2 regions of the Halomonas sp. G11 genome follow, and region 1 is predicted to be linked to the other one. Evidence: predicted binding sites of a transcription regulator. Region 1 holds the regulator's gene; the other holds the start of a gene.

Region 1 (7,743 bases):
CTCGACCGCGCCGTTTTCTGCCTCAGTGGGCGTGTCGTCGGCGGGGGGCTGCCAGGCGTGGCCGTGCTGCATGCGATGCGCGTAACGCTCCACCAGGCTTTCCACCGGCACCTGGTTGCCGTCCTGATCCAGAAAGCCGCGACGGTACAGAATCTGCTGGATCGACCAGGCAATGGCGGCCACCTCGGAATCATGGAACATGGGTTTGTTCCAGCGGTTCATCCCGCAGCGCACCAGGCCCTTGTCCCAGGCCACTTTGCGCAAGTCGGCCACTGCCTGGGTGACGTAACCGCCGCGGGCCGCCAGTGACAGGCTACGCATGGTCGCCGTAATCCACTGGTGTTCGCTGGAAAGCTGTCCGGAAGGGAAGAAAAACTCCACCGGGCGCTCGATGACCACGCGTTTGCCGCCGACCACGCCTTCTACCGGCATGAAGGACACCAGTAGATAAACCTTTTTGCGGCCTTCGGCGCCGACGTAGGAAATCTTTTCCGAGACGGCTTCCAGGGTGCCTTCCGGGCGCGACGGAATGCGCACCGTCAGCGGGTCTTCCTCGGGCAGGGTCGGGCTGGGCGCCGCTGGCTCCTGCTGCTTGATACGGTAACCGACGATTTTCGAGGTGATTTCAACAGTCATAACGTTCTCCACTTGGCAAAGGGGTGCAGGGCTGTGCGTGATGGGGCGTGGCCCGGCATCACCATTTGCCGTAGGTGCCTTCTTTCAGACCATCAAACAGGTTGGCGGCGTTGTGCTCTTCACCGTCGTAGATCACTTTTTCATCGCCGGTCAGTTCGAGGGTTTCACCGTTCTCCAGCTCAAACACATAGGTGGTGTTTTTCAGATCGTCTTCGCGCACCAGAACGCCCTGGAAGGCTTCCGGATTGAAGCGGAAGGTGGTGCAGCCTTTGAGGCGGCTTTCGTAGGCTTGCAAATAAAGGTCCTGGAACTTCTCGAACGCAAACTCGGTAGGCACATTGACCGTCTTGGAAATCGCCGAGTCGATCCATTGCTGGGCCGCCGCCTGCACCGCCACGTGCTGCTCGGGGGTCACCGCATCGGCGGTGATGAAGTAGTCGGGCAGGTCGCTGTCCACCGCGTCGGCGGCAATAAAGTGGCGATAGGCTGCCAGCTCGAAGGACACGACTTCGACCTGCTCCTTGGTCTTCTTGCCCGACTGGATGATATTGCGGAAATAACGGTGCGAGAACGACGGCTCGATGCCATTGGACGCATTGTTGCCCATGGACAGTGAAATAGTGCCGGTCGGGGCGATGGAGCTGTGGTGGGTAAAGCGTGCGCCGTGTTCGGCAAGTTGCGCCACGAGTTCGGGCTCAAGCTCGGCCACCTTGTTCATGTACTGGCTGTAACGGGCATGGAGAATACGCCCGGGCACCTTGTCGCCCACCTCATAGCCGTCCTTGGCCAGCTGGGGACGCTCGCGCATCATCTTCGGGGTGATCACGTGCTCTTCGGCAAGTACCGGCGCCATGCCCTTCTCTTGGGAAAGCTCCAGCGCCTGCTTCCAGCCTTCAATGGCCAGATGACGGCTGACTTCTTCGGTAAAGGCCAGCGACGCCTGGGAGCCGTAAGGAATCTTGAGCATGGTCAGCGTCGAGCCCAGGCCCAAAAACCCCATGCCATGGCGGCGTTTGGCTTCGATTTCGCGCTGCTGCTGGGGCAACGGCAAGCCGGCAATCTCGACCACGTTATCCAGCATGCGGGTGAAGATCGCCACGACTTTACGGTAGCGGTCCCAGTCAAAGCGCGGCTGGTCGCTGAACGGCTCAATGACGAACTGGGTCAGGTTGACCGAGCCCAGCAGGCAAGCGCCTTCCGGCGGCAGCGGCTGCTCACCGCAGGGATTGGTGGCGCGGATATCTTCGCAGAACCAGTTGTTGTTCATGCGGTTCACCTGATCAATCAAAATGAACCCGGGCTCGGCGTAATCGTAGGTCGAGGCCATGATGGTGTCCCAAAGCTCCCGCGCCTTGATCACCTCGACAATCCGGCAGGCCACGCGGCCTTCATCGTCGACCGTATAGCCTTCCTCGACCACCGGCCAGTCGCGATAGATGATGTCCTCGTCGCTGACATCGTCTTTCTCGCCGGGGTGGAGCGGGAAGGCCAGCGGCCAGTCGGCGTTATGCTTGACGGCCTCCATGAACTCGTCGGTAATCAGCAGGCTAAGGTTGAACTGACGCAGCCGCCCGGCTTCGCGCTTGGCCTGGATAAACTCACGCACGTCCGGATGGCCGACATCGAAGGTGCCCATCTGCGCGCCGCGACGGCCACCGGCAGAGGCCACGGTGAAACACATCTTGTCGTAGATATCCATGAACGCCAGCGGGCCATTGGTGCCTGCGCCAGCGCCGAACACAAAGGCCCCTTTATGGCGCAACGTGGAAAAGTCGTAGCCGATACCGGCGCCGGACTTGAGGGTCATTCCGGCGTCTACCACGGAATCCAGGATATCGCGCATCGAATCGCGAATGGTGCGCGACACTGTGCAGTTGATCAGGCTCACCGCGGGCTTATAGGCGTCAGCCCCTGCGTTGGAGAGAATCCGCCCGGCAGGCACCGCGCCATTTTCCAGCGCCCAGCGGAACTTCGGCAGCCACTCTTGCGCCTTGTCGCCTTCTACATCCGCCAGGGCTTTCGCCACCCGCTCGAAGGTCGCGCCCAGGTCCTGATCCACCGGCTGGCTATGGCGATCCTTAAGACGATATTTGGCATCCCAAATTTCCCGCGACGGTTCCTGAAGCGGGACATCGTTAGAGGTGTTCATAGCCTGGGTAGCAGTACTCATGTCGCGAAACTCCTTAGCGGCGTTGAAAATAGCGCTTGGTCAAAGCGATTATACGAGGCAACCGGGTGAAGTATAGTCTTGACTTTGCACTATATCGGCTGCTTTTTCATATTTTTTCTACCATATATAGAAAAATCAGCGCCTTAGTCTTTTGTCACCGTGCATCAGACGATAGGCTAAGGGTTTTCCAGATGATGGGCCTGATCATGCCGTTGATATCGCGTTTTCATTCCGCACTTGCTTACCCTGCGCTTGGCGCTGCGTTGGTGTTATCGCTGCCATCGGCGCATGCCGTGTCGTTTAACGTCGAAGACGACCAAACCCACGACCATTGGCAGTCGATGGCATTGACCCTCGGTAACGAGCGGCATTTTCGTGCCGTGGAAGCGCACAGCTACTCGGATGCCACCTTGAGCGTCAATGCCACCCAGGGCGTGTGCGACTTACCCTGGCTGGAGATGCGTGTCGAGCTGGAGGCCGCTCAGGGCGAAAGCCGAGCGGTTAATCAGGTGCCTGCGCGGCTACGCGTCGATGAGCGCGAGCGCATCCACAGCGTCGCCGAATTTATCACCGAGCGTGGCAATAACGGCTTTTATGCCCACTTTTATCTCAACGATATCGATCAATTGATCGCCGACATGAGCGTCGGCGAGCAGGTCTTCCTGGGCTTTGATCAGGGGGATGAAGACCCCTGGTACATGATATTCAGCCTGGAGGGCGCGGGAGAGGCGCTGGCAAGGATGCAGCGCCTGTGCCGGGATGCGTCTTAGCGGGGGTTAATTTTGGGTTGGCGGCTGCCTGAGCACCAGCTCGACGCGACGGTTGGCCGCCCGCCCCTGCGCTGTGGCATTACTGGCGATCGGCTGGGTATCGGCATAGCCAACGGCGCGCATGCGATCAACCTCGAGCCCCTGGCTATCCAGATGGCGGACCACGGCGATCGCCCGTGCCGACGATAGCTCCCAGTTGGAAGGAAAGCGCGAGGTCGAGATGGGCACATTATCGGTATGGCCTTCGACGGACACCTGTCCATCAAAGGCGCTGAGCACCTCGACAAGACTGTCGACGAGGTCACGGCCCTGCCCGGTGAGTTGCGCCCGGCCGCTGTCGAACAACAGGTTGTCGTTGATGCGCAGCGTCACCCCTTCCTGCCCCTGGGAAACGTCCACTCCCGGAATGCTGATACCGTCAAAGCGCGGCTGCAGGCCGCTGTGACGGGGCTCGATACCGGTCGCCAGTGATGCCAGAGGCAGGTCGGCGATCGCGCCGGGGGACGCTTCATCGACGCTGGCTTGCGAGCCAGCGTCGTTACCGCCGGGTGGCGCCAGCGAGAGCAGCAAGACAAACAAGGTCAGCAACAGCGTCAATACATCCAGATAGCTGGTCATCCAGCCATCGTCGCCACTGTCCTTGGGCAGTGGCGCTTCCAATGTATGGCGGGTATCCCGGTCTAGCATCCCGACTACCCCTTGGCGGGGGCGCTATTCGAGGCGCGCGGCTTCTTGACCTCCGGCTCGCGGATTTCGTCGTGGTAGTTGGCGACGAAGGAATTGAGCGTTTCTTCTATAAAGGAAGGTAGCCGCCGCTTGGTAATCAGGGAGATCCCCTCCAGCACCATGTTCATGGTGATCAAGCGCTCCTCGGTGCGCCGCTCGAGCTTCACCGCAATAGGTTTGAACACCAGGTTGGCCAGCAGGATACCGTAGAAGGTGGTCAGCAAGGCCACCGCCATGCGCGGGCCGATCACATCGAGATTGCCAGAGTCCATGACTTCCAGCATGTTGACCAGCCCCACCAGGGTGCCAATCATGCCGAAAGCCGGCGCATAAGTGGCCATGGTGCGGAATATCTGCGCTTCCGCGTGCTCACGCGCTTTTAGCCGCGCAATCCGCCAGCGCAACATATCGAAGATTTCGTCTTCTTTGGTGTTGGCGATCACCAACTGGATGCCGGTCCGCAAAAACGGATTGCGGGTGTTTTCGAGCTCTCGTTCAACGGCGCGGACATCGCCCTTGAACCACAGCCGGGACATGGCCACCAGCTCGTTGATGTCGTCACGCACATAGGTGTTTTCACGCCGGAAGACCAGCCCGACCAGGCGTACCACCCGCAGCACTTCCTTGAGAGGATAGCTGATAAAGGTGGCGGCAAGGGTGCCGGTGACCACGATGGCAAGCCCTGGCAGGTTGAGGAAGCTGCCCGGCGACTCGGCGGTGAAAAACAGGACGCTTACCAGCAGCAGGATGCTGGCGAAAATACCGATCAGCGTCGATGGGTTCATGTCGTGCTCCTAAAGCAATATAACGGGGCGCATCAGCGCTGAAACGTAAAAGCCGACTGCCGTTGCCCTGGCCGTCAGCGAAACATCAACAGACCCTAAACCGAGTCGTTTAACTTGGCACGCAGACGGCTGACCGCCTGACTGTGCAACTGGGAAACGCGAGACTCAGTGACGCCGAGCACGGCGCCCACTTCTTTCAGGTTGAGTTCTTCCTGGTAATACAGCGCCATGAGCAGTTTTTCCCGCTCGGGCAGCGCTTCGATGGCCGCCACCAGGGTTTCCCGCTGTTGGGCGTCGAGCAAATGATCGAAGGGCGAACTCACGGCTTCACGATTATGCGGTTCGCTGCCATCCGCCACCAGCTCTTCAAAGGGCAGCAACTGCCCGCTATTGGTGTCGTGCAATAACTGCTGATAATCAGCCAACGGCATATCCATGGCGTCGGCGATTTCTGTTTCTTCGGGGGGGCGCCCCAAGGATTGCTCCAGGCGCCTGACGGTTTCATCAACGGCTCGCGCCGAACGGCGGACGCTGCGAGGTAGCCAGTCACGGGTACGCAATTCGTCCACCATCGCCCCGCGTATGCGCTGGCTGGCAAAGGTCGCAAAGGTGGCGCCCTGAGTGGCATCGAAACGTCCCAGGGCTTCCAGCAACCCCATCATGCCTGCCTGGATTAAGTCATCCAGCTCTATACTGGCCGGCAACCTGACCTGAAGCGTCAAGGCCTGACGTCTCACCAGTGGCATGTACTCCGTCATCAGCTCACTTTGTTTGATCCTGCCTTGTGCTGTGTACATCCTATTGCCTCGCGGCTAAACCACCTGTGCTCACTGGTAATCTACTATCATCTGCAACCCTTTAACGCTAACGGGCCGCTGCCCTGGGTTTAGCGCAAATTGAAAATGCAGGGGCGTTGTCGCACTTATGCCGGATAAAGCACGGGTCTCCCCACGCATGCCCGATAACGACACGCAGCGCTCAGGATGGCATAGCCAGGCCTGTAGTGCTGCCCCGGGTGCGTGCTGGTACTGCCACTGGACTCGCTCAATGACCGCCGCTGGCGTGGTCGCCCCCGCTGGAGGGCGAACCGGTTCACTGCGGCTGGCACGGTCGCTCATGACCACCATGAGCCCGGGCACTTGTGTCACCCAACTGCTGGACGCGCCCTGAGCATAAGCACTGAGACCCAAGGCTAATACCAAAATGCTAATCGCATAACGCCAATAGCCTAGCATGCTTCATTCCTTCTCATGAGCGGATTAACCCCGATTATTAGACGCTTTACCGACGTTAGCTGCGTCAGCGGGCCAGCAACAGCAACTCGATACCCAGATAGTCCCCAGCCGCTTGCTGCAGGTTGGCCAATAGGCCTTGCCTGGGCAGATGGGGCTCATGCAGGGCCAGTAAGCGTTGCGGCCCGTTATGCTGCCTCAACTGTTTGAGTAGATGGTACATGCGTCCAAACGCATCGGCATCGCTGTTGACCCACAGCGCCCAGCGACGGTGTTGCTGACTGAGTGTCGCCAGTTCAGGCGCATCCGGCATCACGATCCGAATATCCCAGTCGGCCGGATCCCCGGCCCAGGCGCGCCCTAGCGCGGCCCACTGGCCAAGACGCGCGCTGACCTTGCGCGCCTCTACCGGCCCATCACCCGACAGCCCCGTGACCATTAACGGCGTTTTGGGCTTGGGCGGTGTGACAGGCGGCTCCATGGCCGCCGCGCTGGGCACCACCGGCGAGCGGTAGGTCATCGGCCCGGGTGATTCCGTTGCCTCGGGAGGCGCTTCGTCGCCCCGCTGCTGTCGCTGCAGATCCGCCCACTTGCGTAGCCCAGCGGCTTGGTCTCGTGCGCTCATGCCAGGCCCTCACGATTAACGCTACCCAGCTGGCGGATCGCATCACGGGCCATAAAGGCGTACACCAGCGCATCCAGCAATGCCGTATCGCGCCGACGGCGACGGCTGCTTAACAGGTTCAGCACATCACCGTGCAATCCACTGGCGGCCTCGTCCTCGGCGCAATCAAGGTGCCCGGCAATGGCGGCAATACCGCTGGCCATCAACAGGCGCACTTCAGGGCTTACTTCGCCGCTATCGGCGTCTTTCAGTTGCTGCCAGGCACGCCGTGTCAGCGCCGCCAGGCCTTCACTCTGCAGCTGGGTTACCAGCAGGCTTAGCACCTCGTTGCCCAACCGCGCGGGTGTGAGCCAGTAACGACGGGTGACCACCTTGGCACTTTCCGGGTCGCGCACTTCGCCATACCACGCCAGCAGCGCCCGCCCCTCTTGGTCGGTGACTTCGGCATAGGCCGTCCACAGAGCCATCGGCTGGCCACGGAAGCGCACATTGACGCGGTGGTTGAGCGTACTTTCGGCAAACAGCTGGCGCAGGGGATAGCGCTCGCCGTGCAAGTTTACCCTGAGTGCCGGGGGCGCCAGGCTGACCCAGGTCAGGTATTGGCTTTCTAACCAGGTCAACGCCTCGCTATCGGGTAACGCTGGCAGCAGGTGCACGGCGACACCATCGCGTTCGCTGAAGGTGGCCATGCGCGGCTGCCAGCCAGCGGGTTGGCGATGCTGCAGCCAGGGCAACGCCATCCAGGCGCCCTCGGCATCCAGCCCTATATCCGGCATCGCCCAATCACAGCCGCGCTCGT
Region 2 (7,743 bases), on a different contig from region 1:
CTGCAAACATCACTGGGTAATGTGGCGGGTAAAACCATCGCCGTGTGGGGGCTTGCCTTCAAACCCAATACCGACGATATGCGTGAAGCGCCCAGTCGCACGCTGATGGAAGCGCTCTGGCAGGCAGGCGCCAAGGTGCAGGCCTTCGACCCTGAGGCCATGGCTGAATGTCGCCGGATTTATGGCGAGCGCGACGACTTGCTCCTCGCCGGCGACCGCATCCAGGCAGTGAAAGGCGCGGATGCCCTGGTGATCTGCACCGAATGGAAAGCATTTCGCAGCGTCGATCTGGAATGGCTGGCCAGCCAGTTAAACGACAAGCTGGTGGTGGATGGACGCAACCTATTTACCCCAAGTGCTGCCGAGGCGGCGGGGCTTAGGTACCTTGGCGTAGGGCGCTAGCGTGCACTCGCACACGCTTGGTTACATTTTGGTACAGAAAAATTGGCTAGAATGTTCAAGGTTGTACTTTCTAGGCCGAGTTATAATCAGTAACGACATAGAACATATTTGACGTTGGCAACACGTCAGCCCGATAAGGTTTATGAATGGGCGCTAATGAAGGCGGTTGCTCCACTCGTTTCAAAAAAGGCGGTTAGCTTATGGGTGCTATTTCTTCTCTCGGTATAGGGTCAGGGTTGGACCTGAACGGCTTGCTCGATCAGCTCAGAAGCGCTGAACGAGAAAAGCTCGTCCCGATAGAGCAGCAAGTAAATACCGAGCAAACCAAGATTTCGGCCTATGGCAAGCTTGAGAGTGCGCTTTCGACGTTTCAGGATTCTGCCAGCGCTTTGGCGGACAGCACTCTCTTTGGCAGCCTGTCGGCCAATGTAAGTGGTGAGGCAGTCAGCGCTGCCGCCGATGAAACCGCTGTGTCCGGCAGCTACGACATCACCGTGAGCACCATGGCCACGCGCGGCACCTTGGCCTCTGACGGGGTAGATGACCCAGAGGCGGCGCTAACGACGGCCGATCAAAACATGACCTTTGCCTTTGGCGACGGCGGTGAAACGACGGTTGCCATCGCCGCCGACAGTTCGATGGAAGATATCCGCGACGCCATCAACGCGGATGAAAACGCGGGTGTCAATGCCACTATCGTCAACGATGGTACGCAAAGCCGTCTGGCGCTAAGCTCCCGTGAAACCGGTGCGGATGCGTCCATCAGTAACTTTACTTTCGATGGCGATGCACCATTTGCGGCTGACACAGCAAACACATTGCAAGACGGTACTGACGCTGCGCTGAACGTCAACGGTATTGATATTACTAGCTCAACCAATCAAGTGGAGGGAGCGATTCAAGGCGTTACGCTGAACCTGCAAAGCACGGGTGATAGCACCGTTGTTGTCGAGCAGGATACACGCTCTGTTCGTGAAGCAATCACGTCATTTGTCGATTCTTACAACGCGCTGAAAGAGGCAGCAGGCGAGCTGACAAGCTTTGACGAGGAGACAGGTCAAGCCGGGCCGCTCAATGGTGATAGCACGGTACGCACCGTTGAGTCTCGCATGCGTAGCGTGCTCAGCGGTAGTGTTGCACAAGAGGGCGAAGGATTCTCGATGCTTAGCCAGGTAGGCATTTCGCTTGAAGTGGATGGCACGCTCTCGCTGGATGAAGACAAGCTCAATGACGTGGTCGCTAATGACCAGCAGGCGCTCTCCGATTTCTTTGCGGGCGATGGCGATAATCCCGGCCTGGCAGGCCAGGTGGACACCGCCGTGGAGCAGATGCTGAGCAGCAATGGTACCGTGACTGGCGCGATCAGTGGTAGTGAAAGCCGTATTGAATCGCTCGAGAGTCGCTACACCAGCATGGAGCAATCCATCGGGCAGACCATCGACCGCTACCGTACCCAGTTTGGCCAGTTGGACGGCATGATCGCTGAGATGAACCAGACCAGTAACTACCTGACTCAGCAGTTTGCTTCGTTGGATGCTCAGTTGGGCCGCTAGCACTCAGACAATTCAGTTGGTTACGCTTAAAAGCCTGCCTTGCGCAGGCTTTTTTGCATCCTGAGGTCGCCATCAATATTTAAAGAAATAAAAAAGCGCTAAAGTTGCCTTCTTTTTGGCCGACAATCATAGTACATCTATTAAAACATCGAAAAAAGTAGAACACGGGCGGCCTGTTGATGGGCGCAATACGTGTTTGGTTTAGCCTTCTACACTGAGGACTCCCAGTATGGCGACGATAACCTCTCTCGGTATTGGCTCAGGCCTTGACCTAAACGGTTTGTTAGACCAATTACAAAAAGCCGAACGTGGAAAACTCACTCCCATCGTTCAACAGCAAGCGCAACAAAAGGCCAAGATTTCAGCTTACGGTCAGTTGCAGTCAGCGCTCAACAGCTTCCAGACAGCCGTCGAAGCGATTAACGATCCCAAGCTTTATCAAAGTCTTTCTGCCAAGGTAAGCGGGGCAACAATTTCTGCAACTGCCACGGCAGGCGCCCTACCCGGGAGCTACAGTGTAGAGGTATCGGCCTTGGCCACGGCAGGCACGCTTGCCTCTACCCGAGTCGCGGAGCAAGACACCGAGCTTGCCTTGCAAGGGGCTACTGGGATTAAGCTGACCGCCGGCAACGGCGATACTGTGACGGTGGCCATTGCCACTGGCAGCAGCCTGGCCGATATGCGTGATGCCATCAACGCTGATGAAAACTCCAGTGTTAATGCGACCATTATCAACGATGGCGAAGGCTATCGCCTGGCGCTTAGTGCAAAAAACACCGGTGCGGATGCGTCTATCAATGCCTTTGAATTTGTTGATGATCTGGGCGCGACGGCTGCCGGGCCTTTTTCCCAGGATGCCGCGACCCAGCAACCAGGCCAAGATGCAGCAATTTCAGTAAATGGCATCGCTATTACAAGTGCTAACAACCTTATTGAGGGAGCGATTCAAGGCGTTACCCTCAACCTTGATGGGTTGAGTATTGCCGTAGGCGAAACGGCTACTAGTACAGTTAAGGTAGAACGCAACACCCTGGCCGTGCGCGACGCCGTTGGTGAATTCGTCAAGGCCTACAATTCATTCAAAGCTACCATGGACAAGTTGACCAGCTTTAACAGCGAGACCGGGGATGCGGGTAGACTGCTGGGCGATAGTACCGCGCGAGCTGTGGAATCTCGCCTACGTCAGGCGCTTAGCACAAGCGTGAACGATGGCGAGTTTGGCATGTTAAGCCAGCTGGGAATCAGCATTGAGCGCGATGGCACTTTGGCGGTTGATGATGAGGTCATCAGCGACCTAGCCGCCAACAACCCTAATGCGCTGCAAGACTTTTTTGTGGGCAGTGACGCATCACCTGGGTTTGCCAGCCAGATGGGCACGACTCTGGAGCAATTGCTTGGCGACAACGGGCGGGTGAAAGGTGCGATTAGCGGCGCAGAAACCCGTATTGAGAGCCTGAACGAACGATACGAGCGTATGGAAAGCAGTATTGAGCGCACTATATCCCGCTACCGTACCCAGTTTGGCCAGTTGGATGCCATGATCGCCCAGATGAACAGCACAAGTTCTTATCTCACTCAGCAGTTTGATGCCTTGGACGCCCAGCTAGGTCGCGATTAATACCCGGAAGCTCTGGAAGATGAGCCGCTATTCAGCTAACCACAGGGCCTTTTGGTCCTGTGTTGGTCTTACCTGTCCTTTTGCTTCTGCAATTTGGCACTTTTCAAAATATTTCTATCCATATTTTTAAATTTTTTAGCCCGCAGCCCTAAAGGTTTTCCTCGCCTAGCCGTTAGTAAATATAACGGCACACAAGGTGGCCGAAAGCAGGCCTCAGGGCCAGTGTCCAAGCAAGGAGAATCACACCATGTCAGTGATCAATACCAACATCACATCAATGATCGGTCAGCAGAACCTGCGTGAGTCGCAGAATGCTCTGTCTACATCTATGGAGCGTTTGAGTTCTGGCCTGCGTATCAACAGTGCCAAGGATGATGCCGCCGGTCAGGCCATCGCCAACCGTATGTCTTCACAGATCAACGGTCTTTCCCAAGCACAGCGTAACGCCAACGACGGTATTTCCGTTTCACAGACGGCTGAAGGTGCACTCAACCAAGTCAACGACAACCTACAGCGCATCCGTGAGCTGTCCGTTCAGGCACAGAACGATACCAACAGCCAGGACGATCTACAGTCCATCCAGGGCGAGATCAACCAGCGTCTTAACGAGATCGACCGTATCTCGGAAGAGACTAACTTCAACGGCACTAAGGTACTGGCTTCTGACACCAAGCTGCAGATTCAGGTAGGTGCCAACGATGGCGAGACTATTGAGGTTTCCCTGGAAGAGATCAACGCTGATACCCTGGGCCTGAATAAGTTCAATGTTGACGGTCCTGAAAATGCTGCGGTAGCAACCACCAGTGCTGCTGATCTAGAGGACGCTAACGCGTATGTGGATAGTTCCACTGCCGTTGCAGCGTTTACCGCTAACACGACCGTCGATGGTACCCACTTTGGTCTTGATGCTGGCGACGTGAGCGGGGGTACAACAACCTTCATTGATGACGATGGTAACCTCTACGCCAAGGTAAATATCGATGGAACTACCTTGAGTGACGCTCAGGCTGACGATCTAGCCGAGCAGGGACTGCGCGTTGATACCAGCACCAGTGTCAATGTTGCCTATATGTCACTTGAAGCTGATGATGCCGCGGTAACTGCCGGTGGTACCTTGAGCTTTGATGCCACCGGTAACGATGCTAGTGACAACCTGGCCAGCCTGACCTTCGAGCGCAGCGCCAACCCGCTGGCGGCCATGGACTCCTCGTTGAACCAAGTGGATAGCCTGCGCTCCGACTTAGGTGCCATTCAGAACCGCTTCGAGTCGGCCATCACTAACCTGAGCACTAATGAGACGAACCTCTCGGCGGCCCGTTCACGGATTGAAGATGCCGACTATGCCAAGGAAGTAGCTAATATGACCCGCGCGCAGATCTTGCAACAGGCCGGCACTTCTGTTTTGGCACAGGCTAACCAGACCCCGCAGAACGTCCTTTCCCTGCTGGGCTAAAACTTCGCATCAACGCGAGCTTACGGAACGGGATAGCCATCGGCTATCCCGTTTTTCGTGGTTTTGAGGCACCCCGAGGCTGATAAAATGGCCTTTATTAGATCACCATCTTCGAGAGAGAAAAGCGATATGGCCAAACCCAAGCGTCGCCCCCCCACGAAATCGAACCAGCAAGCTCGCGAAAGTCAGCTCGAGCGTTTGGCGACCCGGTTCCTTGAGGAGTATCGGGCCAAGCGACTGGAGACGGCAGTGCCATTGGCACGCGAGATTACCGAGCATTTCCCCAAGGACTCGTTTGGTTGGAAGGCTCTAGGCACAGCTTTGATGGAAGCTGGCTCCCCCCAGGCCGCTGTGGCGCCGCTGGAACAAGCCCTCAAGCTCCAGCCGGAAAATCTCGAAGCCCTGACCAATTTGGGCAAGACATTGCAACAGTTGGGCCGCTACGAGGAAGCAGAGGCCCGCCTGAACCGTGCATTGAAGGAGGATCCCGATGACTACCAGGCCAATATGCACCTGGCGGGGATCCATCAGCGATATGGACGTCATGACCAAGCCTTGAAGTACTATGATCGTTCTTTAGAAAATCTTCCAGATGCAGTTCTGGCAAAGATGCGTAAGGCCTCTCTATTGGTCGAAAAGCGTGATTATTCCCAAGCACTATCAGTTCTCGAACCGCTTGCTGAAGAGAATCCAAAGTCGTTGGGAGTAATTAATAACCTAGCTAATTTATACGGCACCATGGGCCGTTTCGATGATGCTGAAAATCTGTATCGTAAGATTATAGAGTTGAAGGCAAATGCCTGGTTGGCCTTTTCGAATTATTACTTCACCGCGCACTATAATCCTCGGCATACCGCCAAAGACCTTCTCTCCATCGGTGAACAGTGGCAGTGGCGTTATGCGCCAGCGAAGCGACCATCTCGCCCGATCACCGAAAAGACGTCAGCTCGTTCACTGCGTATCGGCCTGATCTCGGCTGGCCTCAAGACTCATCCGGTCGGACAGATGATTCTTGGCGCACTGGAAAATTTGCCACCTGGCCAATTTCAGCTTTACGCCTACTCCGACAGTCTAGTAAACGATGCCACTGCGCGTCGTCTCAATTCCCTGATGCATCGCTGGCACGAAGTGCCACATATTTCCCATGGGGATCTGGCACAGATGGTGCGTGATGATTCCATCGATATCTTGATTGATATGACCGGGCATACCTCGGGTAGTCGTTTACCGGTAATTGCCAAGGAACCGGCGCCGCTAATCGTTAAATGGGTGGGGGGGCTCTTCAACACCACCGGGGTCGACGCCGTTGATTATCTCCTTTCCGATACCGTGGAAACCCCCGATGGTGTGGATGATGGCTATATCGAGAAGCTGATCCGCCTGCCTGATGACTATATCTGCTATACGCCGCCCCGCTATCTGAACGACGAGCCGGGTCTGCTGCCAGTCCTGAGTAACGGCCATCTCACCTTGGGGTGTTTCAATAATCCAGCGAAGATCAACGAAGTGCTGCTGGATCAGTGGGCGCAGCTGATGCACGCGCTGCCTAATTCGCGGTTGCTGCTCAAGGGTGGTCAATATACAGATGTCGACTATTGTGAACGACTGCATGTCCTTATGGAAAAGCAAGGCATCAACCGAGGGCGTGTGCTGCTGGAGGGGCCGGCTCCTCACAAGGAGCTGGTGGCCAATTACCGCCGTGTAGATATCGCTCTTGATCCTTGGCCCTACTCTGGTGGCTTGACCACCTGCGAAGCGCTCTATATGGGCGTGCCCGTGGTTACTCTGCCCGGACCGACCTTTGCTGGACGACACTCGGCTTCTCACCTGGTCAATGCTGGCATGCCGGAGCTGGTGGTAAACAGTTGGGAAGAGTACCGCGAGCGGGTTATTGAACTTGCCAGCGACCTGAATAGCCTGAGCACTATTCGTTCCCACTTACGCGATATCCTCCTAAAGTCACCAGTTTGCGATGCCCCACGTTTTGCTAAACACTTTACTATTGCCATGCGTGCCATCTGGCAGCGTTACTGTGAAGGCAAGGCTCCGGCGGCACTGAGTGTCGACAAGCAGGGCCTAGCCTGCTTCAAGGGCGAGGGACAGACGGCCACTGTGGAGTATGCCAGGCAAGTCAAAAAAGCCAACGAGGGCTTCAACTGGCAGTTACCCGGCAAGGTTATCGTCATTGACAACAGCGCCAAACTGATTCGAGAGCCCGGATTTGATGCCCTACGTCGCCTGAATGCCTTCGGCACCGTCGCCTTCGATCCGGCAAGCCGCGTACAGAACCTTGCTCAATTTGAAAGCAGCGAGGATGTACAAGTATTCCCTCACACTGTGTTGGGGGATGGTGAGCCGGCAACCCTTTATGCGTGCTTGGATGCCAAGTACAGCAGCACGCTGGAACCTCTGCCACCCGAACAGCAGTATGGTACCAACCCTCAAGGCGCCAAGGTGCTTACCAAACTGCCGGTCAATACCATTGCCCTGGATAGTATCGAAGGCCTTGAAAGCCTGGACTGGCTGATTCTGGATGACTTGAGCGACGCCAACGCCATCCTGGGGCATGGCGAAAAGGCATTGAAAGATACCCTTGCTATTCAAGTACGCATTGCCTTCCAGCCGACCCACCAGCGCCAGCCTAACCTTGCCGAAATACAGCATTGGATGGCCCGCCATGGCTTCCGCTTCTACCGTCTTAACGATCCGCAGCATCT

The links. Region 1 encodes FliA, which starts transcription of late flagellar genes. Its sites were predicted from a motif close to CTAAAGTTNNNNNNNNNNCNGCCGATA; they were not measured.
Region 2: the regulator FliA is predicted to act here: its motif matches at 3,722-3,748, upstream of ADS46_RS04105 (FliC/FljB family flagellin).

What each region holds. Positions count from the first base shown of each region.
Region 1 is NZ_LYXG01000016.1:47,448-55,190, reverse strand. Features, by position in the region: gene ADS46_RS08820 (ribonucleoside-diphosphate reductase) at 1-636, opposite strand, end outside; gene ADS46_RS08815 (adenosylcobalamin-dependent ribonucleoside-diphosphate reductase) at 695-2,806, opposite strand; gene ADS46_RS08810 (hypothetical protein) at 3,001-3,576, shown strand; gene ADS46_RS08805 (OmpA/MotB family protein) at 3,583-4,263, opposite strand; gene ADS46_RS08800 (motility protein A) at 4,269-5,087, opposite strand; gene ADS46_RS08795 (RNA polymerase sigma factor FliA) at 5,183-5,884, opposite strand; gene ADS46_RS08790 (flagellar protein FlhE) at 5,915-6,322, opposite strand; gene ADS46_RS08785 (hypothetical protein) at 6,387-6,944, opposite strand; gene flhF (flagellar biosynthesis protein FlhF) at 6,941-7,743, opposite strand, start outside.
Region 2 is NZ_LYXG01000007.1:26,968-34,710, forward strand. Features, by position in the region: gene ADS46_RS04090 (UDP-glucose dehydrogenase family protein) at 1-402, shown strand, start outside; gene fliD (flagellar filament capping protein FliD) at 603-1,955, shown strand; gene fliD (flagellar filament capping protein FliD) at 2,185-3,573, shown strand; gene ADS46_RS04105 (FliC/FljB family flagellin) at 3,821-5,026, shown strand; gene ADS46_RS04110 (tetratricopeptide repeat protein) at 5,156-7,743, shown strand, end outside.